DNA from 4 places in the Bradyrhizobium zhanjiangense genome. Region 1 is predicted to be linked to each of the others. Evidence: predicted binding sites of a transcription regulator. Region 1 holds the regulator's gene; each other region holds the start of a gene.
What was found. Region 1 encodes HrcA, which represses chaperone genes, less so after heat shock. Its sites were predicted from a motif close to GTTAGCACTCNCNNNNNGNGAGTGCTAAC; they were not measured.
Positions count from the first base shown of each region.

Region 2: XH85_RS40495 (co-chaperone GroES) is a predicted target of HrcA. The motif match lies at 4,492-4,520, and genes of this name have one in related genera.
Region 3: XH85_RS07445 (co-chaperone GroES) is a predicted target of HrcA. The motif match lies at 2,471-2,499, and genes of this name have one in related genera.
Region 4: XH85_RS18585 (co-chaperone GroES) is a predicted target of HrcA. The motif match lies at 5,304-5,332, and genes of this name have one in related genera.

Region 1 covers NZ_CP022221.1:358,379-366,208, forward strand. The annotation lists gene dnaK (molecular chaperone DnaK) at 1-861, opposite strand, end outside; gene XH85_RS01735 (hypothetical protein) at 1,256-2,197, shown strand; gene pncA (bifunctional nicotinamidase/pyrazinamidase) at 2,471-3,193, shown strand; gene grpE (nucleotide exchange factor GrpE) at 3,262-3,879, opposite strand; gene hrcA (heat-inducible transcriptional repressor HrcA) at 3,975-5,063, opposite strand; gene rph (ribonuclease PH) at 5,231-5,944, shown strand; gene rdgB (RdgB/HAM1 family non-canonical purine NTP pyrophosphatase) at 5,955-6,590, shown strand; gene hemW (radical SAM family heme chaperone HemW) at 6,577-7,731, shown strand.
Region 2 covers NZ_CP022221.1:8,477,373-8,485,202, forward strand. The annotation lists gene XH85_RS40475 (sulfite exporter TauE/SafE family protein) at 1-5, shown strand, start outside; gene XH85_RS40480 (adenylate/guanylate cyclase domain-containing protein) at 1,185-2,972, shown strand; partial or broken gene XH85_RS40485 (transposase) at 3,139-3,368, shown strand; gene XH85_RS47175 (MBL fold metallo-hydrolase) at 3,586-4,005, shown strand; gene XH85_RS40495 (co-chaperone GroES) at 4,554-4,868, shown strand; gene groL (chaperonin GroEL) at 4,945-6,585, shown strand; gene XH85_RS48200 (MaoC/PaaZ C-terminal domain-containing protein) at 6,876-7,268, shown strand; partial or broken gene XH85_RS40510 (IS110 family transposase) at 7,319-7,603, opposite strand.
Region 3 covers NZ_CP022221.1:1,568,540-1,576,369, forward strand. The annotation lists gene XH85_RS07435 (hypothetical protein) at 1-162, opposite strand, end outside; gene groL (chaperonin GroEL) at 307-1,938, opposite strand; gene XH85_RS07445 (co-chaperone GroES) at 2,082-2,378, opposite strand; gene XH85_RS07450 (hypothetical protein) at 2,695-3,216, shown strand; gene XH85_RS07455 (protein phosphatase CheZ) at 3,378-4,157, opposite strand; gene XH85_RS07460 (L,D-transpeptidase) at 4,473-5,285, shown strand; gene XH85_RS07465 (DUF2076 domain-containing protein) at 5,915-6,742, opposite strand; gene XH85_RS07470 (ChbG/HpnK family deacetylase) at 6,869-7,714, opposite strand; gene XH85_RS07475 (glycosyltransferase family 2 protein) at 7,711-7,830, opposite strand, start outside.
Region 4 covers NZ_CP022221.1:3,948,903-3,956,732, forward strand. The annotation lists gene XH85_RS18560 (DUF2778 domain-containing protein) at 1-362, shown strand, start outside; gene XH85_RS18565 (cysteine hydrolase family protein) at 486-1,079, opposite strand; gene XH85_RS18570 (LysR family transcriptional regulator) at 1,209-2,042, shown strand; gene lepB (signal peptidase I) at 2,219-2,971, shown strand; gene groL (chaperonin GroEL) at 3,261-4,901, opposite strand; gene XH85_RS18585 (co-chaperone GroES) at 4,946-5,260, opposite strand; gene XH85_RS18590 (usg protein) at 5,642-5,929, shown strand; gene XH85_RS48265 (O-linked N-acetylglucosamine transferase family protein) at 5,937-6,353, opposite strand; gene XH85_RS48270 (O-linked N-acetylglucosamine transferase, SPINDLY family protein) at 6,477-7,757, opposite strand; gene XH85_RS48275 (tetratricopeptide repeat protein) at 7,726-7,830, opposite strand, start outside.

The sequences.
Region 1 (7,830 bases):
GCCGGTTTGGTCCGCGGTGATGAAGGGCAGGTTGATCTCGGTCTGCGTCGTCGAGGACAGCTCGATCTTGGCCTTTTCAGCGGCTTCCTTCAGGCGCTGCAAGGCGAGCTTGTCGTTGCGCAGATTGATGCCCTGCTCCTTCTGGAACTCGTCGGCGAGATAGCCGACCAGGCGCATGTCGAAATCTTCGCCGCCGAGGAAGGTGTCGCCGTTGGTCGACTTCACCTCGAACACGCCGTCACCGATCTCGAGAATGGAGATATCGAACGTGCCGCCGCCGAGGTCGTAGACCGCGATGGTACCGGCCTTGGTCTTGTCGAGGCCATAGGCAAGCGCGGCCGCGGTCGGCTCGTTGATGATGCGCAGCACTTCGAGGCCCGCGATCTTGCCGGCGTCCTTGGTCGCCTGGCGCTGGGCGTCGTTGAAGTAGGCGGGAACGGTGATGACGGCCTGGTCGACCTTCTGGCCCAGATGAGCTTCCGCGGTCTCCTTCATCTTCTGCAAGATGAACGCCGAGACCTGCGAGGGCGAGTAGGTCTGGCCGTCGGCCTCGACCCAGGCGTCGCCGTTGGAAGCCTTCACGATCTTGTACGGAACGAGCTTCTTGTCCTTCTCGACCATCGGGTCGTCGTAGCGGCGGCCGATGAGGCGCTTCACTGCGAAGAAGGTGCGCTCGGGATTGGTGACGGCCTGGCGCTTGGCCGGCTGGCCGACGAGGCGCTCGCCGTCATCCGTGACGGCGACGATCGAAGGCGTCGTGCGCATGCCCTCGGAATTCTCGATGACTTTGGCGTTCTTGCCATCCATTACGGCGACGCACGAGTTCGTGGTGCCGAGGTCGATCCCAATGACCTTTCCCATGGTCCTGATATCCTTCCTTTTGCGGCAGGTTGGCTGGGCCCAGAAGGCACCCGACCGAAACCCCCTAAGATCAAACATCCGCGATATTGCGATGATTGAGGCTCATATAGGAGGGGGAGAGGGGCCCGCAAGGACCGAACGCAAGTTTCGGCCGCGAAAACATCGGGTTTTGGAAGATCATATCCGGGCTCAACCGCCCTTGCGGGTGAGGAAATATTAACAGGTTCAGGCCTCGGCAAGCCCCCGCTATCGCAGTCCGCCCCACCCTGTTGCGGCAAGGCCAAACCCGCTAAAAGGCGGTCCGGCCGGCAACCGCAGCGCAGCTGCTCCGCGCGACAAAGCGGCCCAATGGCCGACCATCGAACGGCCTCAATGTGAACCAATCAGAGTGCCCATGAAGCTGATCCGCCTCCTCGCCGCGTTCGCCCTCCTCGTCGCCTCGGCGCTTCCGGCCCTTGCTGCCGACGCCGTTTACCCGCCTGGCCTGCGCCTCGGAATGGTGCCGCTGGTCGGCCTCAACACGGCAAAAACCTTTCCGGGCTTCGAGAGCGAGGACGGCAGCGTCAAGGTGCTGATCACCGAGCTGCCGCCTGCGGCCTATGGCGAGGTCGTGAGCGCCTTCAATTCCAATCCGGCCGGTGCGAACGGCGTCAAGCAGGACAAGATCGAGACCCCCGCGGGCCTTGCCTATTTCACCACCGAAAGCGGCAAGGCCGGCGACACTCCGGTGAGGCGCTATTCGATGATCGTGCCGGGCGCCGGCTTCTCCGGCTATGTCGCGGTGCAGATCCCGGAGAATGCGACCAAGATCTACACCGATGAAGCGGTGCGGCAGATGTTTGCGAGCACTGTGACCCGCAAGCAGGTCTCGGCCGAAGAGCAGATCGCGCTGATGCCGTTCAAGATCACCGATCTCGCCGACTTCAAGGACATCCGCACGCTGGCGCCGGGCGCGAGCATCATCCTGGCCGACGGCAACGAGAGCGCAGGCTATGAGTCGAAGCCGTTCATGATCCTCGGCCTGATCGGTGCCACCCCGCAGCAGGCCGACGACCGCGCCCGCTTTGCGCAGGAGGCGGCGCTGCAGATTCCCGGCGTACGCGAGTCGCGCGTCACCATGTCCGAGCCGATCCGCATCAACGGCCAGCAGGGCTTCGAGACCCGGATCGACGGCGTCAGCGGCAAGGACAAGACGCCGGTGACCGTGGTGCAGTGGATCCGCTTCTCGACCGGCGGCGCCTCGCTGCGCATCATCGCCAGCGCCCCGCGCGACCAGTGGCAAGCCGCCTTCACCCGCTTCCGCGCCGTGCGCGACGGCATCCAGCCGAAGGGGTAGTCGCATCCACAAACTGGATGCGCTTCCTCCCCGGCTGGCGGGGGAGGGTTGGGGAGAGGGTGTCTCCGCAAGGGGACACTCTCGACGTGGACAGAGCCCTCACCCGCCGCGCTCTGCGAGCGCAGCGACCTCTCCCGCAAGCGGGAGAGGTTAAGCGAACCCGCCGACCAAGCCCAACCACTCACCAATATCGGCTGCATTTTCGGGCTTCTGTTCGTATGCGAACGGAACTAGGCTTTCTTCCCGTGGATCATCCTGGAGGGGAGACGAACGATGCTGGATCGGCGACACATGTTGGCGGCGCTTGCGACTACCGCGCTCGCGGGCCTCGCTCCAACCGCGCTGTTTGCGGCCGCGTCAATCAAGCCGGACGAGGCCTCCGCCCTGCTCGTGATCGACGTGCAGAACTGCTTCCTGCCCGGCGGCAGCCTCGCGGTGAAGGAAGGCGAGCAGGTGGTGCCGGTCATCAACAAGATCGCGAAAGCGTTTGCGAACGTGGTGATGACGCAGGACTGGCACACGCCCGGCCACATCTCGTTCGCGTCGGTGCATTCCGGCAAGAAGCCGTTCGAGACCGTCGATCTTCCCTACGGCAAGCAGGTGCTGTGGCCGGACCATTGCGTGCAGGGCACCGACGGTGCGGCGCTGTCGAAGGACCTTGCGATCCCGCACGCCGAACTCATCATCCGCAAGGGTTTTCACAGGGACGTCGACAGCTACTCGGCCTTCCTCGAAGCCGACGGCAAGACCTCGACGGGCCTTGCCGGATACCTGAAGGGCCGCAAGATCAAGCGCGTCTTCGTCGCTGGCCTCGCGACCGATTTCTGCGTCGCCTGGACCGCGCTCGATGCGCGCAAGGCGGGCTTCGACGTCTATGTGGTGGAGGACGCCTGCCGCGGCATCGACACGCAGGGCTCGCTGGCAAAGGCCTGGGCCGATATGGCCAAGGCCGGCGTGAAGCGGATTCAGTCTGCCGATATCGCGGTGAGCGCGTAAGAGTTTCGCACCGTCATTCCGGGGCGATGCGAAGCGTCGAACCCGGAATGACGGCGAAGCCGTGAGACTCAATTCGTCGCGCCGCTCGACTCATTGTTGTTGGCCGCGGCCGCAGCCTTCGCGCCGCCCTTGGCGACACCGACCAGGGCGGGACGCAGCACGCGTTCGCCGATGGTGTAGCCGGCCTGCACGACCTGCACTACGGTGCCCGACGGCACCGACGCATCGGGCACCTCGAACATCGCCTGCTGGAAATTCGGGTCGAACTTCTGGCCCTGCGGATCGAACTTCTTCACGCCATGCTTTTCCAGCGCGTTGAGCAGCGAGCGCTCAGTGAGCTCGACGCCCTCGATCAACGAGATCAGGCCGGGATCGGCCGCGGCACGCGCCTCGGCCGGAACGGCATCGAGCGCGCGCTGGAGGTTGTCGGCGATGTCGAGCACGTCGCGGGCAAAGCCGGTGATGCCGTAGAGGCGGGCGTCGGCGACTTCCTTGGTGGTGCGCTTGCGCAAGTTCTCCATCTCGGCCAGCGTCCGCAGCATGCGGTCGCGCGCCTCGGCGGCTTCCTTCTGCAGCGTCTCGACCGAACCAGGCTCGGGATCGTCGGGCATGATGTAAGGCTTCGACACCACGGGCTCGCCGGTCGGCGCGGTCGTGTCTTCGGGTTGCCGGTCTTGATCGGTCATCGGCCTATTCTCGAACTCGTCTCAGGGGATTGTTGGCCCGGATATCGTGCCTAAGCTTACGAAAATCAAGCGCCTGTGATCGGAGGAAACGCCGGTCAGCCCCCCAAAAGGCGACTGACGATGCGGGCGGCGTAGTCCACCGTCGGGATCACGCGGGCATAATTCAGCCGCGTCGGGCCGATCACGCCGAGAACGCCGACGATATGGCCGGCGGCATCCCGATAGGGCGAGATGATGGTGGAGGAACCCGACAGCGAGAACAGCTTGTTCTCGCTCCCGATGAAAATTCGCACGCCTTCGGCGGTCTCGGCCCGGCCGAGCAGGTCGATGACGCCGCGCTTGGTCTCGAGATCGTCGAACAACAGGCGCACCCGCTCCAGATCCTCCAGCGCGTGCAGATCCTCCAGAAGATTGGCGTGACCGCGGACGATGAGCTGGCGGTCCTCGTTCTCCCCGCCGGACCAGCTTGCGATGCCAGCCGAGATCACCTTTTGCGTCAGCTGATCGAGCTCGGCGCGGGCCTCCCCGAGCGCGGTCTCGAGCTCGAGCCGCGCCTCGGCCAGCGTGCGGCCGCGGATCCGCGCATTGAGGAAATTGCCGGCTTCGGTCAGCGCCGAGGAGGGAACTCCGGGCGGCAGCGTCAGCACACGGTTTTCGACCTGGCCATCCTCGCCGACCAGGATCACCAGCGCCTTCTCCGGTTCCAGGCGGACGAATTCGATGTGCTTGAGCCGCGCATTGGATTTCGGCGTCAGCACGACTGCGGCGGCACGGGTCAGGCCCGACAGCCGCATCAGGGCCTGGTCCAGCGCCGCCTCGACCGATTGCGCCTCGCCGACGGAAGAGAGCTGGCTCTGAATGGATCGCCGTTCGGCCTCGTTGAGGTCGCCGACCTGCATCAAGGCATCGACGAAGAAGCGCAGACCGAGTTCCGTCGGCAGCCGGCCGGCGGAGGTATGGGGCGCATAGATCAGGCCGAGCTGTTCCAGATCGGCCATGACATTCCGCACGGAGGCCGGCGACAGCGGCATCGCGATCAGGCGCGAGATATTGCGCGAGCCCATCGGCTCGCCGGTCGCGAGATAGCTTTCGACAATTTGACGAAAGATGTCGCGGGAACGCTCGTTGAGCTGGGCGAGGCCTGCGCGCGGCGCGATCAGATGGATCGGATCGTGATGGGCCACAGACGGTAACTCCTCTCAGATACTCATAATTTGTCCATCCCGGGCGCTTCTGACAAGCGTGGCGTTTACAGGCTCGAAATCAGGGGGTGAAAAAACCTTGCCGCCTACCCTCGCCCCTCCTACAAGCACCGCGAACAGCCTTTCCCGTGAGTTTTGGAGGATTTCCCATGCGGCCAAGCCGCCGTGCGCCCGACGAATTGCGCCCCGTGACGCTGGAGCGCGGCGTGGTCAAATATGCGGAAGGCTCGTGCCTGGTGAAATTCGGCGACACCCATGTGCTGGTCACCGCCACGCTGGAAGACCGCCTGCCGCCGTGGCTGAAGGGCCAGGGCCGCGGCTGGGTCACCGCCGAATACGGCATGCTGCCGCGCGCAACCTCCGAACGCACCCGCCGCGAGGCCTCCGCCGGCAAGCAGAGCGGCCGCACCGTCGAGATCCAGCGCCTGATCGGCCGCTCGCTTCGCACCATCGTCGATCTGGAAGCGCTCGGTGAGCGCCAGATCACGGTCGATTGCGACGTGCTCCAGGCCGACGGCGGCACCCGCACGGCCTCGATCACCGGCGCCTGGGTCGCGCTTGCCGATTGCATCAACTGGATGAAGGCGCGCAACATGATCAAGACCAACGTGCTGCGCGACAACGTCGCCGCGATCTCCTGCGGCATCTACAACGGCACGCCGGTGCTCGATCTCGACTACGCCGAGGATTCGGAAGCCGAGACCGACGCCAATTTCGTCATGACCGGCGACGGCCGCCTCATCGAGGTGCAGGGCACCGCGGAACGCGAGCCGTTCACCGAAACCGAGTTCCTGGCGTTGATGGCGCTGGCGCGCAAGGGCGTCGCGCGTCTGGTAGACTTGCAGAAACTGGCGGTAGCGTAGTCAATAGGCCATGCACCGCCGAATCACGGACAAGCTCGTCATCGCCACCCACAATCCCGGCAAGCTCGCCGAGATGCGGGAGCTGCTTGCCCCGTACGGCATCGAGGCGGTGTCGGCCGGAGATCTCGGCCTGAGCGAGCCCGAAGAGACCGGCAATGATTTCCGCAGCAATGCCGCGATCAAGGCGATCGCGGCGGCGCGGGCAAGCAAGCTCCCGTCCTTCGCCGATGATTCCGGCATCGTGGTCGACGCGCTCGACGGCGCGCCCGGCATTTTCTCCGCGCGCTGGGCCGGGCCAAACAAAGACTTCGCAGTGGCGATGGCACAGATCGAGCGCCTGCTCCAGGAGCGCGGCGCGACGATTCCGGCGAAGCGCACCGCACATTTCGTCTCCGCGCTCTGCGTCGCCTGGCCCGACGATCATCTCGAACAGGTCGAGGCGCGCGTCGACGGCACGCTGGTCTGGCCGCCGCGCGGTACCGCCGGCTTCGGCTACGACCCGATGTTTTTGCCCGACGGCCACAGCCGCACCTTCGGCGAGATGGACAGTATCGAGAAGCACGGCCTGCCGCCGCTCGGCCTCGGCCTGTCGCACCGCGCCCGCGCCTTCGTGAAACTGGCGGAGATCTGCCTTGAGCCGCGCTAAGGAAGCCTTCGGCGTCTACGTGCACTGGCCGTTCTGCCTGTCGAAATGCCCCTATTGCGACTTCAACAGCCATGTCCGCCACGCACCAATCGACGAAGCGCGCTTCGCCTCGGCCTTCGCCCGCGAGATCGCAGCGACCGCCGAACGCGCGCCCGGCCGGGAGGTCACCTCGATCTTTCTCGGCGGCGGCACGCCGTCATTGATGCAGCCCGCAACCGTCGGCGCAGTGCTCGATGCGATCGGCAAGCACTGGCATGTTGCTGACGATGTCGAGGTGACGCTGGAGGCAAACCCGACCAGCGTCGAGGCCACACGCTTCGCCGGCTATCGCGCCGCCGGCGTCAACCGCGTCTCGCTCGGCGTGCAGGCGCTCGACGATGCCTCGTTGAAGGCGCTCGGCCGCATGCACAGTGCGCGCGAGGCCCTCGATGCCGTCGCCATCGCGCGCCGCTCGTTCGACCGTTATTCGTTCGACCTGATCTACGCCCGTCCTGACCAGACCCCGGCGATGTGGGCCGAGGAGTTGCGTCTCGCGATCGATGAAGCGGCCGAGCATCTGTCGCTCTACCAATTGACGATCGAGGAAGGCACGCCGTTCTTCGGCCTGCACCAGGCGGGCAAGCTTAAGACACCGGACGAAGCCGTCGCGCGTGCGCTTTACGACGTCACGCAGGAAACCTGCGACAAGCTCGGCCTGCCCGCCTACGAGATCTCCAACCACGCGCGGCGCGGCGCCGAGTGCCGGCACAATCTGGTCTATTGGCGCGGCGAGGAATATGCCGGCATCGGCCCCGGCGCCCACGGCCGCCTCGACATCGACGGCGTGCGCCATGCCACCGCCACCGAGAAGCGCCCCGAGGCCTGGTTGGTGCGGGTCGAGACCAACGGCGACGGCGTCGTCACCGACGAGCTCCTCAACAGCGAGGAACGCGCCGACGAATTCTTGCTGATGGGGCTGCGCCTCGCCGAGGGCATCGACCCCGAGCGCTACAGAGCCCTCTCCGGCCGCCCGCTCGACCCCGGTCGCATCGCGCTGCTCCGCGAGGAAGGCGCGATCACGGTCGACGCGACGGGCCGGCTGCGCGTGACCAGCAGCGGTTTTCCGGTGCTGGATGCTGTGGTCGCGGATTTGGCGGCGTAAGCCTCAGCCAAGTCATTGGTGCGCTCCCTCGCCCGCTTGCGGGAGAGGGTTGGGGAGAGGGTGTTTCCGCAACGGGAGAATCCCCAAGAAGAAAGAACC
Region 2 (7,830 bases), 1.2 Mb from region 1:
CATAGCGCGCGGCATAGTTAGGAACGTGGTTGCCCCTCGGGGTTGACCCGGCCGCTTAGGTTAAGACAGCGGGCACACACTGTTTCTGCCGTTGGATCAGCAAAGGGTCAGGCGGCATCCGCACCAGAACAGCCTTTGCGACCGCTCTCGCGGAAGCTAGTGGCCAATGGCCGACATGACCCAAAGGAGCTTCTAATGGACGAGCGAACCCGGCTACCGACGATCCTACCGACGATAGTGGTGGGCCGGAGCATGACGTCCGATCCCCCGACCGACGGAGACCCCAAAGTCACATTTGAGCTTGAGGCCGAAACTGGTCAGATTTTTGAGGTCGCTTTTTCTCTCCGTGGACTTTTGAGCACAGTTGTGATGGCTCACTGCTGGCCTCCTTTGAAGGAGGAACTTGCTCAGCTGGAGATCAGAGTCTAGGCGCAATGTCCGTTGAGGGTCACGAGCGGCGGTCGAGGATCACGAGACACACGTCCGGTCTACCCTGACGGTGGACCGGCGCGGCCGTACACGAGCGGACCCGAGGTCTCGGTTGATCGCATCACTTGGTGGCGCGTCATTTCGCGACGAGAGATTGGCGGTCCTAACCTTTCCACCCCGCTTCCCTGGCTTTGCGAGCTGGTTGAGGTCGCGGGGGGCGTTTGGGGTGGCTAGTCATTGCAGTCTTTCCGTCTGGACGCTTGACCAGTTCGAATGTGGCAACGTGGGTGCTTTCCGCCCAAGCCTCCAATACAGCCCCGCAGACTTCACAGGATACGTGGCCGCTATGCGGCATTAAGCACGTCGGTTCGATGCGCTTGTATTCAGCGCCGCACTCGCATCGGACAAGTGTTGTTTCCATTCTCGAAAACGCCCGAGGAAGAGGGCAAAGACCCGGCGGCGGTGGACCTAACCCGCGGAAGGGATTTGCCTCGCTCCTCAAACGCGCGTAGACCAACAGCGTTCCTTTGTCAGGGATGTGCCCGCGGCCAAACGTCCACGTCGGTTCGGGTCATTCGCGTCGATTTGGCGGCGTCCCCACCACGTCTGGTCTGGCCTCGGCTGCTGACGTGCCGGATGCCTCCGCGATCCTCGTCTTCGGGCCAGCAACCGACACCAATCCTGATCGCATCTAGGCGCGTCTGGCACTGCCGTCTCATTCGTCGTAGACTATGCTGTGGGTTGGATTGCGTGCCATGGCACATGAGCGGCCAGTCCGGATCGAGCGGAGGTTGTCGGCGATTTTGGCGGCCGATGTGGCTGGCTATTCGCGGCTCATGCACCTTCACGAAGAGGCCACCCACGCCAAGCTGACGGCGCTCCTAGCCGATGCTGTCAATCCAGCGATTGCGGAACACCGCGGCCGCATCGTGAAGAACACCGGCGACGGGTTCTTGGCGGAGTTTCCCAGCGCGGTCGAAGCGGTTCGCGCTGCTGTGCAGTTCCAGACCCGCATCAAGGAACTTACTATCGGTGAGGAACACAGGCGGATTACCTTCCGCGTGGGCATCAATATCGGCGACGTAATCGTCGAGCCCCATGATGTCTTTGGAGACGGCGTTAACATTGCGGCGCGGCTTGAGAGCATCGCAGAACCAGGCGGCATCTGCATCTCGGCTTCTGCTTACGACCAAGTCCGAGGCAAGGTTGGGGCTGAGTTTGCCGATATGGGCGAGCAAAACCTCAAACACATCGCCTCCCCGATCCGAGCCTATGCCATGCTCGGGGACGGATCGAACCTGACAATACAGGGGGCGCGCGCCAAGCCGAACCTGCTCTCACCGCCTCGCCTCTCGATAGTTGTTCTACCTTTTCTCAACCTCAGCGATAATTCCGAGCAAGACTACTTCGTCGATGGTGTGACCGAGAGCCTTACGACCGACTTGTCGCGCATCTCAGGCTCATTCGTGATCGGCCGACACACCGCATTCACGTACAAAGGCAAAGCGGTCGACCTCAAACAGATCGGCCGCGAGTTGAACGTCCGCTACGTGCTGGAGGGATCGGTGCAGCGAGGCGGCAACCGGCTGCGGGTGAATGTGCAACTGATCGACGCAGAGACCGGCAATTACCTTTGGGCCGAACGCTTCGACGAACTCGTCGCTGATCTTTTCGATATGCAAGACGAAATCGTATCGAGATTGGCCAACACATTGAATACTCAACTTATTGAGGCTGAGGCCCGGAGAGCCGAGCGTTCGCTCAACCCGGACGCATTGGATTTGTTTTTTCAGGGGGAGGCTTGTCTCAACAAGGGGATGACGTCCGAGTATATGATGCAAGGACGGCGGTTTTACGAGCGTGCCTTGGCGCTTGAGCCCGCCAATGTTGATGCGCTGGTCGGAACAGGAAGGGTCGACGTGACTTGTGCTTCGACCTCCATGGCTGATAATCGCGACGCTCTCCTCGCAGCGGCCGAGGCTGCACTGACCAAGGCCTTGTCGATGGCCCCGAGGCATGCTCTGGCCCATCTGTTTCTGGGCGTCGTCCAAATGGTTACGAACCGTCCAGCTCAGGGCATTCGCGAATGTGAACAAGCATTGACGCTTGATCGCAATTTGGCCGAAGCTCACGCCTGCATCGGCTTGGGGAAATATTTTCTTGGTCTTGGCGCGGAAACCGAGGCGCACGTCAACGAAGCATTCCGCCTTTCTCCTCGTGATACCGGCGCCTTTCGCTGGATGCAGTTTATTGGCATCGCCAAGTTGCAGATCGGTGCCGATGCGGAAGCAATCGCTTGGCTGCAGCGGTGTCTGGAGGCAAATCGAAATCACGCCCTTGCTCATTTTCAGCTGGCTGCAGCGCTCGCGCTGCTCGGCAAGCGAGATCAGGCACAGGCCGCCGTGAATGCTGGACTCGCGCTCAACCCGACTTTCACTATTCGCCGCTTGCGCACCACCGCCTCAAACGACAATGCGGCATATCTCGCTGGACGCGAGCGCATCTGCGAAGGCATGCGTATGGCTGGGGTGCCTGAGGCATGAGCGGCGGTCGGAGCAAGCGCGGCCCCGCCTCCGGTCTACCGCCGATAGCCGACATCACAATAGGCTCAGCCTTGTTCGGCTAGGGGCCGATTCTGTTGAAAAAGGCGGCTGTTGCGACGCAGAGATATCAGTGATTCAGTCTGTCTAATTGGCAGGGCTGAAGATCATGATGGGGCATCGGCAAGTCGAACAGGCCACTTGTTCTATGAGTTCTCGCTCGAAAGACATATCCCGACTGATCACTTGCTGCGGTTGATTGACAGGTTTGTCGATCTTGAACAGGTCCGGCGGGACCTGGCGCCTTTCTACAGCAGCATCGGTCGACCTTCGATCGATCCCGAGCTGATGATCCGGATGCTCCTGATCGGTTACTGCTTTGGTAGCAATGGCTATCGATTACACCTCAGCTCCAATCGCGCTATCACAAGGAGGTCCTCAGGCGGCTCGGCCGCAGTTCTTCTGCGACGAGGTTGGGCGGCGAGAATTTGTCTGCGGCGGAGGCGCAAGTGTCTTAAGCGTGATACTTGCCACACTCCTCGGTGGCTCGAAGCCGGTCAGGGCGGAGGCCGTTACTGGATCATTGCCGGAGCTTGACCGCGTGGCAGTCCGGATAGTGATCGATAGCTATCAGTTCGCTGTCGCCCCGAGCAGAAAGCTACCCAACCTCGACGTCCAGAACTTTGGCTGGGGCCTCAGCGACAAGCCGCCGCGCAGAACGTTAGTCAGCGAATTCGGCCTTGCGATGCAGGTCGAGTCGCGACGCGGCGACGAGACGCGCAATATCCTGGTTGATTTCGGGTTCACGCCGGAGGCCCTTCTCAACAACGCGAACCTGCTTGGCATTGATCCTGCGGCCATCGACGCACTTGTGCTCAGCCATGGGCACCAGGACCACTTTGGCGGCCTCGTCGGCTTCTTGCAGGAGCATAGTGGCAAGCTAAAGCCCAAACTACCGTTGTTTGTCGGCGGCGAAGGATGCTTCTGCGCACGCGAGTGGACTGCGCCTCCGGTGTGGAAAGATTTCATGTGGTGATCGGGGGCTTTCATCTCGCGCCCTATCAAGAGGACTACGTCCGGGGTACCGTCAAGGCACTGCAGGAAATCAATCCGACTTACGTGATTCCCTGCATTGTACGGGCGAACCCTTTTACGAAATCGCACGGGCTGCGATGCCGACGAAGCTCTTACGCACGTACACGGGAACTCGCTTGGTTTTCGAGCCGTGAGCATAGCCTGACCAAGGAATGTCAGTTCGTAACAATCCTGCGGCGCACATGTCTCAGTTGGGTCAAGGGCCGCCCACGGCCAAGTCAACGATGACGTCCGCTCACTCTCGAAAGCGGACACCGCGAGGCAAGAACGGAAGTCAGCCACGGGCCAGATTCGGACTCACAGCTAGCAGCAGTTAATTCGCTTGCTTAGTGATCGCCGCCAGCATCCCTCTCGAGAACCCAGTTGCAGTCAAACATCGTGGGGTCGAACCTCTTGCGCCCCTGTGTCACTGGCATATGTGAGGGCGGTTAGCACTCGCTCATTGCGACTGCCAACGCAAGAATATTCAAAAAAATCAAGGAGGATTGCATGAAATTCCGTCCGCTTCACGACCGCGTCGTGGTCAAGCGCATCGAAGCTGAGGAGAAGTCCGCTGGCGGCATCATCATTCCCGACACCGCCAAGGAAAAGCCCTCCCAGGGCGAAGTCGTCGCCGTCGGCCCTGGCGGCCGCGATGAGAACGGCAAGCTGATCCCGATCGACGTGCAGATCGGCGACCGCGTGCTGTTCGGCAAGTGGTCGGGCACCGAGATCAAGATCGACGGCCAGGAGCTGGTGACCATGAAGGAGAGCGACATCATGGGCGTTCTCACCGACACCTCATCCAAGAAGAAGGCAGCCTAATCCACCGCTCGCACCGAGGAGCGCCAGCGGGCGTCGCCTCAAAGGTAAGAGCGGCTCAACTCAGGGAAATCCAGATATGTCAGCCAAAGAAGTCAAATTCGGCGTCGACTCTCGCGACCGCATGCTGCGCGGCGTCGACATCCTCGCCAATGCGGTGAGGGTCACGCTCGGCCCGAAAGGCCGCAACGTCGTGCTCGACAAGTCGTTCGGCGCTCCCCGCATCACCAAGGACGGCGTCGCCGTCGCCAAGGAGATCGAGCTCGAGGACAAGTTCGAGAACATGGGGGCGCAGATGGTGCGCGAGGTCGCCTCCAAGTCCGCTGACGCGGCCGGCGACGGCACCACCACCGCGACCGTGCTCGCAGCCGCGATCGTGCGCGAGGGCGCCAAGGCGGTTGCCGCCGGCATGAACCCGATGGACCTCAAGCGCGGCATCGACCTCGCCGTCGAGGCCGTCGTCGCGGACCTCGAGAAGAACTCCAAGAAGGTCACCTCGAACGAGGAGATCGCCCAGGTCGGCACCATTTCGGCCAACGGCGACGCCGAGATCGGCAAGTTCCTCGCCGACGCCATGAAGAAGGTCGGCAACGAGGGTGTCATCACCGTCGAGGAAGCCAAGTCGCTGGAGACCGAGCTCGACGTCGTTGAGGGCATGCAGTTCGACCGCGGCTACATCTCGCCCTACTTCGTCACCAACGCCGACAAGATGCGCGCTGAGATGGAGGACGCTTACATCCTGATATACGAGAAGAAGCTCTCCTCATTGAACGAGCTACTGCCGCTGCTGGAAGCCATCGTGCAAACCGGCAAGCCGCTAGTGATCATCGCCGAGGACGTCGAGGGCGAGGCGCTCGCGACCCTGGTCGTGAACCGCCTGCGCGGCGGCCTGAAGGTCGCGGCGGTCAAGGCTCCGGGCTTCGGCGATCGCCGCAAGGCCATGCTGCAGGACATCGCGATCCTGACCGGCGGCCAGGCGATCTCGGAAGATCTCGGCATCAAGCTCGAGAACGTCACGCTCAACATGCTCGGTCGCGCCAAGAAGGTGATGATCGACAAGGAGAACACCACGATCGTCAACGGCGCCGGCAAGAAGGTCGACATCGAGGCGCGCGTCGCGCAGATCAAGGCGCAGATCGAGGAGACCACCTCAGACTACGACCGTGAGAAGCTGCAGGAGCGTCAGGCCAAGCTCGCAGGCGGCGTCGCGGTGATCCGTGTCGGCGGCGCGACCGAGGTCGAGGTGAAGGAGCGCAAGGATCGCGTTGATGACGCGATGCATGCGACCCGCGCCGCTGTCGAGGAAGGCATTCTGCCGGGCGGCGGCGTCGCCCTGCTCCGTGCCTCCGAGCATCTCAAGGGCATCCGCACCAAAAACGACGACCAGAAGACCGGCGTCGAGATCGTGCGCAAGGCGCTGTCGGCTCCCGCTCGCCAGATCGCAATCAATGCCGGTGAGGACGGCTCCGTCATCGTCGGAAAGGTGCTGGAGAAGGATCAGTACGGCTTCGGCTTCGACGCGCAGACCGGCGAATACGGCAACCTGGTCTCCAAGGGCATCATCGACCCGACCAAGGTCGTGCGCGTGGCGATCCAGAACGCCTCCTCCGTGGCGGCACTCTTGATCACCACCGAAGCCATGGTCGCCGAGCTGCCGAAGAAGGCCGCTTCCGGCCCCGCGATGCCCCCGGGCGGTGGCATGGGTGGTATGGACTTCTAATCCCGACTATTGAGCGCTTCGAAAGAAGAAAGGCCCGGTAGCGATACCGGACCTTTCTGCATAAACTACGTCTCTTCTCGGCGACGATCGCTTCCACAAAAGCCGACCTACGGCAGGCTAAAAAAGCTCAACCCGATTGCTCACGAATACAAGGCGAAGACAGAGGGGAGTGATGATTTTGACCGGCGCTGGGCTATAGTCCCCAAAGTCAGCTTATGCAGTCCTTTCGTCAGCCCGTGCGTAGAGGATTTGACCAATGACCAGCGGATATTTTGAAGACGTCGAGGTCGGTGACAGCCAGAAGGCTTGACCCTATTCTGTCTCCAAGGAAGAAATCATTCAGTTCGCCAAGCGGTTTGAGGAGGTCCTTCCATATCGATGAGGCAGCCGCTGCTCGTTCCGTTTTTGGAGGACTGTCGGCATCTGCTGCACACACGTTCGCGATCTTCATCTCGCTAACTAACGAATTACAGCCTCAAGTCCGTGCCATTGCCGGGTTGGACTATGATGAGCTGCGGCTACCCAACGCAGTACGTCCCGGCGACGACTTCTATCTCGAAGCGACCACGTTGCAAAAGCGCGAGTCGAAGTCGAGGCCCGATAGTGGAATCGTTCGCGCCAGTTCCGTTTGCGCAACCAAAAGGCGAAACGGTGCTGCAGTGCGTCGGCAACGGTCTCGTTGAGAGGCGACCGGATGCGAAAGCATCAACGTAAGCCAAGATCAAAGGCTGCCTTGCTCGACCGTCTTGGTCGGCACGAACCGCATGTTGGGTCTCGTGACCGCCTCGCAAATCGCCTCCGCGTCGGTGGTGTCGTTCTTTTGCCGCTTGACGTACGGCTTCACATAGGCCGGAGGCATCAGTCGCACCGTATGTCCCAACGCCTGCAACTCACGGGACCAATAATGGGATGATGCGCAAGCCTCGATCCCCACCAGGCACGGCGGCAACTTCTCAAAGAAGGACAGCACGAAACCACCCTCAATCCCCTCGCCTTTGCGACGTGCTCCTGGCGACACGACGACGCTGCCCCGCGGAGAGCCCAACCGCGGTGAGGACAGGGCCGCCTCGGACAAATCCCGATGAGGGGCCCACGCCAATCGGTCAACGGAACAGGTGGACAAGCTGAAGCCCTGCCGATTGCGAATCCCTGCCACGTGCTAACCGCCCGGAACGAGCGAAGGGGCGGAAGGATTCGTCCCGGCAGGAGTGATCTCTATGCTGATGACGAAGGAGAGATGACCGG
Region 3 (7,830 bases), 1.2 Mb from region 1:
ATTGCCGTCCATCAGCCCGTCGATCGAGGTGAAATAGCGCGTCTCGACGCCGCCGGGCGTAGTGGCCTTCGGCGACAGCTTCATCTGGGCGGAAGCGATCTCGGGCGAGGCGGCGAGTAGGGCCACCAAAAGGGCTGTCGAACAAACCGGAAGCGCGCGCATCGACGAAATCCTCGAGCAATCAGAATCGGGGCCACCGTAGTGGGTTTTGGCCGCCGGTTGAATCGGAAAGCGGAGGGGCAGGGTCGGCAAAAAAGAAGGCCGCCCGGAGGCGGCCTTCGTAACACTGGAGGGTGAGGATGGGCCTTAGAAGCCGCCCATGCCGCCGCCGGCCGGCATGGCGGGCGGAGCTTCCTTCTTCGGCATTTCGGCGACCATGGCTTCGGTGGTCACCAAGAGGCCGGCCACGGAGGAGGCGTCCTGGAGCGCGGTGCGCACCACCTTGGCGGGATCGATGATGCCCTTCTCGACCATGTCGACATAGTCCTCGTTCTGGGCGTCGAAGCCGAAGGTCTCGGACTTGTTCTCCAGGATCTTGCCGACGACGATCGAGCCTTCCACGCCGGCGTTCTCGGAGATCTGGCGGATCGGGGCTTCCAGCGCCTTCAGCACGATGTTGATGCCGGCCTGGACGTCGGCATTGTCGTTGGACAGGCGGCCGACCGCCTTCTTGGCGCGCAGCAGCGCGACGCCGCCGCCGGGCACGATGCCTTCCTGCACCGCGGCGCGGGTGGCGTTGAGGGCGTCCTCGACGCGGTCCTTCTTCTCCTTGACCTCGATCTCGGTCGCACCGCCGACGCGGATTACCGCGACGCCGCCGGCGAGCTTGGCGAGGCGCTCCTGAAGCTTCTCACGGTCGTAGTCCGAGGTGGTCTCCTCGATCTGCGCCTTGATCTGGCCGACGCGGGCCTCGATGTCGGGCTTCTTGCCGGCACCGTTGACGATCGTGGTGTTCTCCTTGTCGATCACCACCTTCTTGGCGCGACCGAGCATCTTCACCGTGACGTTCTCGAGCTTGATGCCGAGCTCTTCGGAGATGAGCTGGCCACCAGTGAGAATCGCGATGTCCTCGAGCATGGCCTTGCGGCGGTCACCGAAGCCAGGCGCCTTGACGGCGGCGACCTTGAGGCCGCCCCGCAGGCGGTTGACCACCAGGGTGGCGAGCGCCTCGCCCTCGACGTCCTCGGCGACGATGACGAGCGGCTTGCCCGACTGCACCACGGCTTCGAGCACCGGCAGCATGGCCTGCAGGCCCGAGAGCTTCTTCTCGTGCAGGAGGATATAGGCGTCCTCGAGCTCGGCGGTCATCTTCTCGGCATTGGTGACGAAGTAGGGGCTGAGATAGCCGCGGTCGAACTTCATGCCCTCGACGATGTCGACCTCGGTGTCGAGCGACTTGTTCTCCTCGACGGTGATGACGCCCTCGTTGCCGACCTTCTGCATCGCCTGGGCGATCATCTTGCCGATGGCGGCATCGCCGTTGGCCGAGATGGTGCCGACCTGGGCGACTTCGGAGGAGGCGGCGACCGGCTTGGCGCGCTTTTCGATGTCCTTGACCACGGCCGCAACCGCGGAGTCGATGCCGCGCTTGAGATCCATCGGGTTCATGCCGGCGGCAACCGCCTTGGCGCCTTCGCGCACGATGGCCTGGGCCAGCACGGTCGCGGTGGTGGTGCCGTCGCCGGCGAGGTCGTTGGTCTTGGAGGCGACCTCTCGCACCATCTGGGCGCCCATGTTCTCGAACTTGTCCTCGAGCTCGATCTCCTTGGCGACGGTGACGCCGTCCTTGGTGATGCGGGGTGCGCCGAAGCTCTTCTCGATGACGACGTTGCGGCCCTTCGGGCCGAGCGTCACCTTGACGGCGTTGGCGAGAACGTCGACGCCGCGCAGCATGCGATCGCGCGCGTCTCCGGAAAACTTGACGTCTTTGGCAGCCATTTCTGCAATCCCTCGTGTTTCGTGATGTATCTGCCGCTTGTGTTGCGCCAATCCCGGGTCCGCAAGTCGAACCCGGCGGAATGATGGATGCCCGGATCGCGCGATCCGGGCATGGCATTCAGCGGCCGTTCAGACGGATGGCCTTAGGCCAGCACGCCCATGATGTCCGACTCCTTCATGATCAGGAGCTCTTCGTTCTCGATCTTGACCTCGGTGCCCGACCATTTGCCGAACAGCACGCGGTCGCCGACCTTGAGGTCGATCGGGATCAGCTTGCCGGTCTCGTCGCGGCCGCCCGGGCCGACGGCGACGATTTCGCCCTGGGAGGGCTTTTCCTTGGCGGTGTCGGGAATGATGATGCCGCCCTTGGACTTTTCCTCGGCGTCGATACGTTTGACCACGACACGGTCATGCAGCGGACGAAATTTGGATTTAGCCATGACGTTTCCCTTTGGAGGCTCGCTTCGGAAGTAGTGGAAGTGGGTTGGGGCGGCGCTTCCGTCCACCCTCTTCCCGAGGATCGAACGGCACGCTTAGCAATCGGGCTTTCCGAGTGCTAATAGTGCGCCCGGAAATATGGCTTGGCCGCGATCCTGTCAAGCAAAGGTGGTTAAGCGATTGGTGAGGCGGATATAGGATGGTGGCATTGGAAACTCGTTCGGGGCGCCGGCGTATCAAACGACGGCATTGCTCCAGCGGCGGTTTTGCGCTTGGCTGCGGGAGGGGTGCGGCCATGGTCTTGTTCGGGGGAATGCCATGATCAGTTCAGCTCGCGCGCGCACGGTTGCCAATCTGGCCGCCGCGTCTTGTCTGGCGCTATTGCTGGGCGCCTGCGGCGGCGGCATGAGCCTGCCGTCCTTCTCGTCGTCTTCGCCGCCGCCCGAGGCTGAGCCGGGCACCGGCCCGGAAATGCCCGCGACGATCCGCTCCGACGAGATCGTCGGCCGCTGGGGTCTCGCCTCGTTCCAGAACCCGGCCGACCGCGCCCGCACCGAGGCTGCCGCCCGGGCGCAGTGCAAAAATCCCTATGTGATCACCGCCGGCTCCTCCGGCGGCGTGATCATGCATCTGGCCGACCAGGCGACCCCGCAGGAGCTGCGGCTGAAGGGCTCGCCGAGCGGCAAGAACTACATCGGCCCCGCCGGCCCGACGCCGGGCGAGCAGGACCGCGAGATCATCTCCTTCGATGGCCGCGTGCTGATCACCCGCTTCATCGACAAGGACGCCGCCACCCGCTACGGCAACATGGTCTACGTCCGCTGCGCGCCGAGGGCGTGATCGGGATTCCGGCCTAACCACGCGTCATTGCGAGCGGTAGCGAAGCAATCCAGAGTCTTTCCACGGTGACGGTCTGGATTGCTTCGCTACGCTCGCAATGACGGCAAACAAAAAAACGCCGGCTTGCGCCGGCGTTTTGTTTTTCAGAATGACAAGTCCGCTCAGTCGAACAGCGCGTCGATGTCGTCCTGCGAGGCATGGCCGACGTCGCCGGCGAGTTTCGGGCCGTTGAGGAGCTTTTCGTCATCGCTGCGGTTGTCGACAGGCGCCGGCACATGGGCCTTGATCGCGTCGACGCCGCCCCAGATCTCCATCATCGCATTGATGTGCTGCTCGATGAACTTCATCGTGGTCATGACCTTGCTGATGCGCTGGCCGGTCAGATCCTGGAAGTTGCAGGCTTCGAAAATTGAGATGACGCGTTCCTGGATGTCGTCGGCGAGCCGCTTCTGCTGATCGGCCGATTGCACCTTGGACATCGCGCTGGCCGCCTGGTCGATCGACTCGGCGGCTTCGAGGATTTGCTGCGTCGCCTGCTCGGTGCCGCCGACGACCGCGCCGAGCTCGCCAGTGACCTTGGCCATCTCGCCGCCGTCGAAGCTCTTGCCGTGCAGCGTCGCGATCTCGCGCTTGGTGCGGTCGATGGCGTCGTGGATGAGGTCGAGCTCGACCTTCAGCTTCTCGCACTGCTCGATCTGCGCCCGGTAGGTCTCGAGCATGGTACGAGCTTCCGACAGCTCGTGGGCGGTGGAGGCGTCGATCGCCGCCATGGCTGCGCTGCCGGACAAGGGCACAGTGCCCTTCGCCATCTGTGCGCGGATCGCGCGCAGCTCGGCCATGATCTCGCTATGCATCGGGATTGCTTCTTCGGTTACGTCAAGAATCGGCATCTCGCCACCGGCGATATCTTCGACGCGAAAACGCTTGCGGTGAACAGCCATCAGGATACTCCCCCCACCTCATTCACGCGTCTTTGTAGGCAGAAGCGATTTAACACGAAGTTCACAGCCGGAACTGTCGTGCGGCGTCGCGCGACGGCGCGCAAAGAAGCGATTAACCATGGCCGCGCTGCGTTCATCGAAAATAAACGCTGATCGCCAAATTGGCCCGCGCTTGACGACGTGGTGAATCCAAACGCCTGATACGTTTACCAAACAAAACGGCTTTTGCTTTTTATTGACCACGTCGCGGCGGTCGATCAGCCAGGCGCCTTCCCCGACGCATGTGATCTAGACGAAACAGTACAGAGTACGTCGATGTTCAAGAAAATGTCTGTCGCGCTGCTCGGCAGCGCTTGCACCTTCATTGCCGGCGCAAACAGCGCCAGCGCCTTCGATAACACCGTGCCGAACGATCCGCCCGCGGTGCTCTATGCGCCGCAGGTGCCGCCGGCGCCGGTGCGCGTCGCCTCCAACTCGAACATGGGCGGCGGCTTCATCGAATTCCTGTTCGGCGACGGTCCCGGCCGCGGTCCGGCCTATGCGCCGCAGCAGCCGGTGTATCAGCAGCAGCCGGCCTATTACGATCAGCGCCGTCTGCCGCCGATGGGCGAGCCGCAGATGCAAGGCGGAGTTCAGCAAGGCGCGCTCCAGCAGGATGCGGTCGATCCGCGGCAGCGTCCGTTCGATCCGAAATTCGAGAAGCAGCTCGTTGACTATGGCGGCAAGGAAAGCCCCGGCACGATCGTGGTCGATACGCCGAACAAGTTCCTCTATCTCGTCGAGGGCAACGGCAGGGCGATGCGCTACGGTATCGGTGTGGGCCGTCCCGGCTTCACCTGGTCCGGCGTGAAGTCGATCACCGCTAAGCGCGAATGGCCGGACTGGACGCCGCCGGCGGAAATGCTCGCACGCCGCCCCGATCTGCCCCGGCACATGGAAGGCGGCCCGGAAAATCCGCTGGGCGCCCGCGCGATGTATCTGGGCTCCACGCTCTACCGCATCCATGGCTCCAACGAGCCCTGGACCATCGGCACCAACGTCTCCTCCGGCTGCATCCGCATGCGCAACGAGGACGTCATCGACCTCTACGGCCGCGTCAATGTCGGCACCAAAGTCGTGGTGATGTGAGGCGTTTTGCGCTTGAAGCGAGCCGTCAACCCGCGCCGGCTCGCGATGCGCGGCATCGAAGGCGTTGCGTGCCGCCGGCGAACGCCTTCCAGCTATGCTCGCTGACGGTGCCGCGTCGACCCGGCAACGGAGCAGCGACGACGAGTTGACGAATGGGAATGCGGTGCGCGAGCGGAGCGGTTCAGCCGCCGCGCCGACAGCTCTGCCTTCCTGAGCCGCTCGTGCAGTCCCTCCAACTCGTACAATTCGGTGATGAGATGTGTCGTCACGTCGGATAAGGTTGCAATGCGCTGCTGAAGTGAACTCATTTTAAAACCCCGACTGTTGCCAAGAGCGGCAGCCACATCGTGTGTGGCATGAGCAACGTGTTCTTCCAGTTGAACACCCATGTCCGAATTTGGAAATCCGGGAGTCTACGGCCGCGCGCGTCAGAAAGTGATTTCGGCTTTCATGGTGAACTCGGGCGCGTCCGGCAACGTTCAGCTCAGTGTAAGCCAGCAACCATGCGCATTAGTCATACTATATCGAACGGCTTCTCTGCGCGCGGTGGCACAAGAGGCGCTTGAGCTACGCCCTAAAAGAAAACGGCCGCCGAGAGGCGGCCGTTTCGTATCTACCGGGTGAATTGCTCACGCGTAATCGCTGCCGCCATCGTCGCCGCCGCCGAAATCGCTGTCGTCGCCGGTGTCCATGTTGTCGTCGCCATCGTCGCTGTAATTCTGGTCGTTGTTGTCCCGATCGTTCGACGCCTGATCGAAGAAGCCTTGGCGCGAGTCGTCGCGGCGGTTCGAGCCGATATCGTCGAGGCCCGCATCGCGCGCGAGCGAGCCGCCGGACTGGTCACTGCCGCCCCAAGGACTTCCACCAGCGCTGCGGTCGCCCAGGGCGTTGGTGTCGCCAAAGGCCTGCTGATGCGGTCCGCCCATCATGCCGCGGATGCTGGAGAGCAGCAGCGAGCCGCCGACGACGCCGGCCGCGGCCGCCGCCGCCGTGCCGAGGAACGAGCCGCCAGCACCGCCGATCGGCGGCGCGCCATAACCCTGACCCGGACCCTGGCCGTAGGCCTGACCGTAAGGCGGCTGGCCGTAGCCCGGCTGGGTCTGCTGCATGGCCTGGCCGCTATTCCAGACCGGCCGCGAGTCGCGCGGCGGCACGTTCGGAACCGAACCCCGCGACGGGCTTCCGCCGAACAACGTCTCGCGCATGGAATCCAGGAAGCCGCCGGACTGCGCCTGCTCGGGCGCCTGCCCCGCTTCCAGCTCCTGGATACGGGCGTGGGCGCGCTTCAGCGCTTCGTCCTGCAACAGCACGGTCTGCACCAGCGCGTAGATCGCACCGGGTGCCTTGCGCAAGCCGTCGGAGATCGCGGCGGTTGCGTCCGGATCGCGCGGTGCATTTTCCAGTTTGGTAAGCCGGTCGAAAAGCTCGTCGACGAGCTGGCGTTCCTGCGGCGTCATGATCAATCTCCTTCGCGCAAAACCAAGCGCGCAGGAGATGTAGGGTTCCATTATGGCCCCAACAGTGCCGGCCGGATTAAATTTCGGTATGCGACAAGCTGCCCCGCAAGGCGGTTTTCGGCGACTTCATCCCAGCGTGACGCCGCTGTCCGCCAGCAGACGTGGGAACGCGTCGCCGGCGAAATAAGCGTGCTCGCGTTCGCGCACATCCGTCATCGGGTCGAGACCGACAAGAACGTCATCGACGAAACCGGGATGGCACATCACGAGACCGCCCTCGGGGAGGCCTTCCAGGAACTGCCGCATCAATGCGCCGAAATCGGCCGCCCGCGTGAAGTCGTAAGCCCCGGCGAAGCCGGGATTGAAGCTGAGACCGGCCGCGCCGGCGCGGCGGCGGAATTGCGCGCTGAGGATATCGAGCACCATGGCCTTTAGTGAGGCCATCCGCTGCGCCAGCGGCAGGTTGCGTCCGCACTGGCGTACCCAGGCGTTCGGTGCGGTCTCGCTCACGGCATCGACAAAGCCGTCGCGCACCTGGGGATAGAGCTGCACATGCTGGTGGCCGTCGACGAAGTCGGGCGCACGCCCGAATGCTTCGGTGAACGCTGCGAGCTGCGCCTTCACCTCGTTGCGAAAGAATTCGCGGTCGAGCCGCCGCATCAGTCCGGCGCGCAGCAGCTTCGGAAAGGCCAGGAACATGTCGCCGTCGAGAGGGCGGAAATGCATGGTGAGCGGCCGGAACGGTGCCGACAGCGTCACGTGCAAGCCGATCGCGCAGCGCGGGCTCGATTTGGCTGCCGCGTCCAGCGCTTCGATCTCGCTGCGCTGGATCGCCGGACCCACCATCATCACCGACGTGGCGTTGAGGCGGCCGCGTTCGATCAGGTCGCGGATGGCGCGGTTGACGCCCGGGCTGATGCCGTAATCGTCGGCGCAAAGCCAAATCCGCCGCAGGCCCGCGGCAGCACTCATTCGGCGGCCGTCCTTTTCGAAGCGTCGTCGGCGTTGTCGGCCTCAAAATGCTTCTCGCTGTGCTCGGCGACGAAGTAGATCGGGCGCGCCTTCAGCTCGGAGAGGATCTTGCCGAT
Region 4 (7,830 bases), 3.6 Mb from region 1:
ACATCACCGCAAAGACGGTTTATCTGCCCGACGGCACCAAGCTAGAGGCGCATTCCGGCCTCGGCTCAAATCTCGACGACCCGCGCTCGTCGAAAATCCGCATGCGCGGCGTGACGCCGCCGCACATCTACACGCTGAAGCCGCGCGAGGCGCTGTTCCACGGCGTGCCGGCGCTGCGCCTGACCCCGGTCGGCGGCGAGAGCGCGATCTACGGCCGCGACGGCTTGCTCGCACACACCTTCATGCTCGGACCGAACGGCGATTCGAACGGCTGCGTGTCGTTCAAGGACTATTACGCATTCCTCGACGCCTACCGCAACAAGGGCATCCGCAAGCTCGCGGTGCTGGCGCGGGTGGAGTGACGTCGGCAAAGCCCGCCGATGTCTGCCCGTCTAAAGCGCGATGAGATGAGGATGAATCGTCATCGCGCTTTTGGGCCGACTTCAATGCCCCCTTGCGGGGAAAAGCCCAGATTCAGCCGGCACTCACGTCAGCGCATCGCCGCGCGCGATGATCGCGAAGCGGTCTGACAGCTCGGCCAGCGCGACCTCGTGGATGGTCCGGGCGTCCAGCGTGCCGCCGCGGCCGTCGGGTAGATCACGCGTGGCGCAGGCATCGGCATCGATGGTCGTGCGAAAGCCAAGATCGAGCGCGGCACGGGCGGTGGAGCTGACGCACATATGCGTCATGAAGCCGGCCAGCACGATGTTCTTGCGTCCACTCGCGGCGAGCTGCGCCTGCAAGTCAGTGCCGGCGAAAGCGTTCGGCAACTCCTTCTCGATCACGAGCTCGTCCGCACGCGGCGCGAGCTCGGCGACGATGGCGCCGCGATCGGCGGAGCGATCGAACAGGCCGCCGGATTTGCCGCGATGGGCGATATGGATGATCGCAGATCCGCGCTCACGCGCCCGTGCCAGCAGGGCAGCCGCCCGCGCAATCGCAGGCTTGGCGTCGGGCAGGGCGAGGGGACCTGCGAGATATTCATTCTGGATGTCGATCAGCACCAGCGCGGCGTCGCCAAGACGCGGCGGGGTGAGGTCGGCATCGGCGAGCTGCAGCAGGGTCTTTGCGGGCGTCATGATCTTCAGAATCTCCAAGGCGGAACGTTGACCTAGCATAGCTCGTCGGGTGCCTGCTGATATGCAGGGATATTGCAGCCGATGGCTGCGATATTGCAGGTCAATGCCGGCCGATATAGGCTTGAAGCCATGAATTGGGACGACCTTCGCATCATCGCCGCGGTCAGGGACGAGGGCACCTATGCCGGCGCCAGCGCGCGGCTGCGCATCGACGAGACCACGGTCGGACGCCGGCTGTCGCGCATCGAGCGAGCGCTCGGCCTGCGCCTGTTCGAGGCTGCGGACGGTCTCCGCAAGCCGACCCGTCAGTGCGAGGCGGTGCTGGCGCACGTCCAGGCCATGGCGGTGCATGCCGCCGAGATCGGCCGCATCAGTGAAAGCTTGCCGGGCCCGGTGGGACGACTGCGCATCGCCACGACCAATGCAGTCGCCGAGGAGGTGCTGGCGCCGCGCGCGAGCGACTTCCTGCGCGCCAATCCCGGCCTGATACTGCAATTCCTGACCTCGAGCGAGAACGTCAAATTCTCGCGCTGGGAGGCCGATCTGGCGATCCGTCTGCGCAAGCCCGACAAGGGCGATTTCTCGATCTCCAGACTCGGCGACATCCGCATCTACTATTTCGAACCGGTCGCGACCGAAGGCGAGCCGGTGCTGTGCGCCTATCCGGACGAGCTCGGCACCATTCCCGAGATGCAATTCCTGCGGGCGAAGAAAATCCGGCCGCGCTGTGTCACCGACAATGTCCGCGTCATCCGCACGCTGATCCGCTCGCACCGGGCCGCAGGCGTGCTGCCGGAGCACAGCTGCACCGATTTGCTCGGCGACCGCCGCCTGCGCGCCACGCTGCTGCCGAAACGGCGCGACGTCTGGCTGCTGGTGCAAAACCATCTCAAGCGCGACGCCGCGACCCGCGTGACGATCGACTGGGTGCGGGCCTGCTTCAGCGAGCTTGCGCGGCGATAACCCCGAGAGCGCGTGAAAACCGGAGGGCCGCCCATTGGCGGCCCTTCACATATCCGTCTGTCGCCCCGCGATGAACGCGTGGCCGCCCTGTGCGACCAAGATCACGGAGCCGGGATTGCACGCGCGCAAAAGTTGCGTAATCTCGCGACGACTACGGAATTGATCAGGGCAGGTGCATGACCATTCTTGAGGAAACGATCCGGCCGCGGTCGTCGGCGCAGTCGCGGGAATGGAAGGCGATTGTCATCCTGATCCTGCTGATCCCGGTGCTGTGGTCGCCGCCGTTCCTGTTTCGCTTCTTCCTGTATCAGCCGTTCAACATCCCTTCTGGTTCGATGGCGCCGACGCTGATGGTCGGCGACTACGTCTTCGCCGCGAAATATGCCTATGGCTACGGCCACTATTCTTTCCCGTTCGCGCAGTCCTGGATCTCGGGCCGCGTCTTTGCCGCCGAGCCCGAACACGGCGACATCGTCGTGTTCCGGACGGCGAAGGACAGTTCGGTCGATTACGTCAAGCGCGTGGTCGGGCTGCCCGGCGACCGCATCCAGATGCGGCAGGGCCAGCTCATCCTCAACGACCGCCCGGTGACGCGCGTCGCGCTCGAGTACGGCCTCGCCGGCGCTGCCTGCGGTGTGGACGGCGGCGTCAAGGTCAAGCGCTGGCGCGAGACGCTGCCGAGCGGCGCGTCCTATGTGACCTATGATTGCATCGACAACGGCTTCCTGGACAACACCAACGTCTTCACGGTGCCGCCGGGCCACGTCTTCGTGCTCGGCGACAATCGCGACAATTCCACCGACAGCCGCATGATGTCGACATTCGGTTTCGTGCCGATGGACAATCTCGTCGGTAAGGTAACGCGGATCTTCTGGTCGCTCGACGAAGACGGCGCGCCGCACATGGAGCGGCTGGGGAAGGTGGAGTGAGGCCAGATCATTCCGCGCAAAAGATCGTCATTCCGGGGCGGCGGAAAGTGCCGAGCCCGGAATCCATTGATCCGCAGACTCGGTCCGGAGGTTGGCATGCTGTCACTGCCGCCTGGATTTCCGATCTTCCATGTGAGGGGATCAGGCGAACACGTCAGTCGCAAGTGCTGAAATGGATTCCGGGCTCGCGCCCAACAGGGGCGCGCCCCGGAATGATGAGCGGAGAAAAACAAAGACCCCGGCATCGCTGCCGGGGTTTCGCATTTCGTCGTTTGCCAGAGTGGCTGGATCAGAAGTCCATGCCGCCCATGCCGCCGCCGGGGGGCATCGCCGGACCGGCGCCGCCCTTCTTGGGCAGCTCGGCGACCATGGCTTCCGTGGTGATCAGGAGCGCGGCCACCGAGGCTGCGTTCTGGATCGCGGTACGGACCACCTTGGTCGGGTCGATGATGCCCTTCTTGACGAGGTCGGCATATTCGCCGGTCTGGGAGTCGAAGCCGTAATTGTAGGCCTTGTTCTCCAGGATCTTGCCGACGATCACCGAGCCGTCTTCACCGGCGTTGATCGCGATCTGGCGAGCGGGAGCCGACAGCGCCTTGCGCACGATCTCGACGCCGGTCTTCTGGTCGTCGTTCTTGGTGCGCAGGCCCTTGAGCTGCTCGGAGGCACGGAGCAGGGCGACGCCGCCGCCCGGGACGATACCTTCCTCGACAGCCGCGCGGGTCGCATGCATCGCGTCATCAACGCGATCCTTGCGTTCCTTCACCTCGACCTCGGTCGCGCCGCCGACGCGGATCACCGCGACGCCGCCGGCGAGCTTGGCCAGACGCTCCTGGAGCTTCTCACGGTCGTAGTCCGAGGTGGTCTCCTCGATCTGCGCCTTGATCTGGGCCACGCGCGCCTCGATGTCGGCCTTCTTGCCGGCGCCGTTGACGATCGTGGTGTTCTCCTTGTCGATCATCACCTTCTTGGCGCGACCGAGCATGTTGAGCGTGACGTTCTCGAGCTTGATGCCGAGATCTTCCGAGATCGCCTGGCCGCCGGTCAGGATCGCGATGTCCTGCAGCATGGCCTTGCGGCGATCGCCGAAGCCCGGAGCCTTGACGGCCGCGACCTTGAGGCCACCGCGGAGGCGGTTCACGACCAGGGTCGCGAGGGCTTCGCCTTCGACGTCCTCGGCGACGATGACCAGCGGCTTGCCGGTCTGCACCACGGCCTCGAGCAGCGGCAGCAACTCGTTCAGCGAGGAGAGCTTCTTCTCGTTGATGAGGATGTAGGCGTCGTCCATCTCAACGCGCATCTTGTCGGCGTTGGTGACGAAGTAGGGCGAGATGTAGCCGCGGTCGAACTGCATGCCCTCGACGACGTCGAGCTCGGTCTCGAGCGACTTGGCTTCCTCGACGGTGATGACACCCTCGTTGCCGACCTTCTTCATGGCGTCGGAGAGGAACTTGCCGATCTCCTGGTCGCCGTTGGCCGAGATGGTGCCGACCTGGGCGATCTCGTCGTTCGAGGTGACCTTCTTGGAGTTCTTCTGGAGGTCCGCAACCACGGCTTCGACCGCGAGGTCGATACCACGCTTGAGGTCCATCGGGTTCATGCCGGCGGCAACGGACTTCGCGCCTTCCTTCACGATCGCCTGAGCGAGCACGGTGGCGGTGGTGGTGCCGTCGCCGGCCGCGTCAGCGGACTTGGAGGCGACTTCGCGCACCATCTGGGCGCCCATGTTCTCGAACTTGTCGTCGAGCTCGATCTCCTTGGCGACGGTGACGCCGTCCTTGGTGATGCGGGGAGCGCCGAACGACTTGTCGAGCACGACGTTGCGGCCCTTCGGACCGAGCGTGACCTTCACCGCATTGGCGAGGACGTCGACGCCGCGCAACATCTTGTCGCGCGCTTCAACCGAGAATTTGACTTCTTTGGCTGCCATCTGGAATTTTCCTTGAGGTGTTTGACTGGAGGGAAAGAGGGCTCTTAGGCCGCCTTCTTCTTGGAAGCGGGGACGTCGAGGACGCCCATGACGTCGCTTTCCTTCATGATCAGCAGGTCTTCGCCGTCGATCTTGACTTCGGTGCCGGACCACTTGCCGAACAGCACGCGGTCGCCGATCTTGAGGTCGATCGGGATCAGCTTGCCGGCTTCGTCGCGGCCACCGGGGCCGACGGCGATGACTTCGCCCTGGGAGGGCTTTTCCTTGGCAGTGTCGGGAATGATGATGCCGCCAGCGGTCTTCTCTTCTGCGTCGATGCGCTTGACCACGACGCGGTCGTGAAGCGGACGGAATTTCATGCAGTCCTCCTAAGCAATTGCACGAGTTGAGGATTTTTAGATGGTTAGCAGTCGTTGCCCGCGAGTGCTAGCACGGGCGAGGCAGAAATAGGACGGGAATTTTGCGGGGGCAAGGGCTTCTAGCAGAAAAATTAGCACCCGGAAGCGCGGACTGCCAGAATCTCTTTTCCATCGTTAACGGTGCGCCAGGCCCATATTAGCACGGAGCCGCGTCTGCTGCTAACGCATTGAATTTCAACAGCTTGTTAAACTTTTGGGCTTGAGATGAATTGTCAGTTTGCGTCACATTTCGCTCATGTGAGCGCATCAGTACCGGGTGGCTCGTCAAGCACACACCGACCAGGCCGCCCCCTTCAATGCGCTCCTGCAAAGGAGGTTGGCATGGGACTGCGGAGTGGGGGCATTTCCGAGGATTTCCGGAAACAGATGCTGGGTTACGGGCTGACGACGGCGCAAATTCTCTATCGGATGCCGGATCATCCCTCGCTGCTCCAGACTTACGTCTGGCAGAACTACGACATGTTTCCGAAATTTCCGGCGCTGAAGGATTTCCTCGCCTTCTGGCAGGAGAAGCTCGACGGGCCCCTGTTCTCGGTGACGGTGGCACATTCCAAGCTGATCAAGCCGGCCGAGCTGCGCGCCGTAGATGGCGTGTTCCGGCTGCATTGAGGAGAGATCAGCCGGCGCCGCTGCAATAGCGTTTCCACATCGCGCGATAGGCGTCGTCCACCGCTCGCGCGTATGAGGCAGGATTGCCGGCGGCCGCAGCGTCGATCTGTCCGGGCAGTTCGCGGCGCAGCTTGTCGAGGTCGCCGATCTGCGCCGCCCCGCTAGCTGCGATTTCGATATAGGCCTCATTGCCATCCGCGACCCAGTTCGGCAGGCCAAGCGCGGTGAGGATGGCGCCGCCGGCACGGCTGGGCAGACTGGTCCCGAGCTTCGCCACCACGGGCACCCCCATCTGCAAGGCCTCCAATGTGCTGACGCCGCCATTCTGTGGGAAGATGTCGAGCGCAATGTCGACGCGATTGAACGATGCCAGATGTTCGCTTCGCAAGGTGGCTCCGAGCAGATCGACGCGTTCGGCCGGCATCGGCAAGCCGCAAACCGCGCCAGCAGATTGTCGCGGACCAGTTGATCGTCCAGTGCAACATCCTTGATCAGAAGTCGCGAACCCGGCACCCGCTCGAGAATCCTGGACCAGACTTCCACCGCCTCATCCGAAATCTTGCTGATGCGGTGTGACGAAGCCGTTCGAGAGCGCCGGCATTGGCGCGCGAGCAATCCCGGCCGGCAGTGGTGCCAGCGTCACGAAGCACGGCAGGTCGACAATGGTCTCCGCAAACAGATGCCGAACCGCGAAAGGAATCGCGACGGGGTCCGAGAACAAATAATCGATCGTTGGCAGCCCCGTGCCAGTGCCGTGGCCCCAACCATGCACCTGGATCGGTGCCGGCTTGCGCGCGAACACGCCGAGCCGGTTTCCTCTGGTATGGCCGGACAGATCGATCAGGATATCGACGCCATCGGCGCGGATCTGAGCGGCGAGGCGATCGTCGGTCCATTGCGAGGCGTCGCGCCAGCGATCGGCGAACCCTTGAAATTCGCTGGTCGTCGCATCCACCTTTGACGAACAAGAGTAGCACACGATCTCGAACTGCGCCCGGTCATGGTGTTGCAGGACTGGCTTGAAGACGAACGCGGCCGAATGCGCGTTAAAATCCGACGAGACATAGCCAAGCACCAGACGGCGATCCAGATCGCGGTCATTGTCATGCGGTCCCGCCGCTTCTAAAGCGATTTTCGCGCCGATCTGCTCCCACCATACTCGCCGCGCTTGCTGATGCTGCTCAACGCTGGCGTCCGGTACAAAATCGAGCGTGAATATCTTGTTGGAAATCGCGCTCTGGAGGTCAGGCTGGATGTCAAGGGCTCTGTCGAAGCTGGCGAGGGCTTCCTCGACCCGGCCTAGCCCGGCGAGACAAAGGCCGAGCACCGAGTGAGCTTGAATGGAATCGGGAGCGATCGCGAGGGCCTTCTCGCAATCGTGCGATGCCTGGGCAATTTGCTGGATCTGGAGCAGGACACTGGCCCGTGCGAGCCACCCATTCGCGTCGTCGGGTGCCAGCGCGATTGCTCGATCGCCGTCTGCCAGGGCTTCGTCAAATCGCTGAAGTTCTTGCAACGCGATGGCGCGGTTCGCGAGCGCTGAGGCATAGTCAGGCTTGATCGACAGCGCGCGGTTCAGGCTTGCGACGGCCTCGTCATAGTTGCGCTGACGGCAGAGCGCCCAACCCCGACCGTTGTGGGCTTCGGCAAGGTTGGCGTTAATCGCGAGCGCCTTGTCGTAGCTCTCGAGCGCTTCCTGGACGAGATCAAGGGCCACGCTCGCGTTGCCGAGATTGGACAGGGCCAGGGCGTAGTTAGGTCGCAAGGCGAGGGCCTTTCGATAGCTCTCGCGTGCGTCATCGTGACGTCGTAGCCCCGTTTCGCGCAACGCCTAGGCTCATATGAGCCTCGGCAGATCGCGGATCCACGGCAACCGCTCGGCTTAGCAGAAGTTCGGCTTG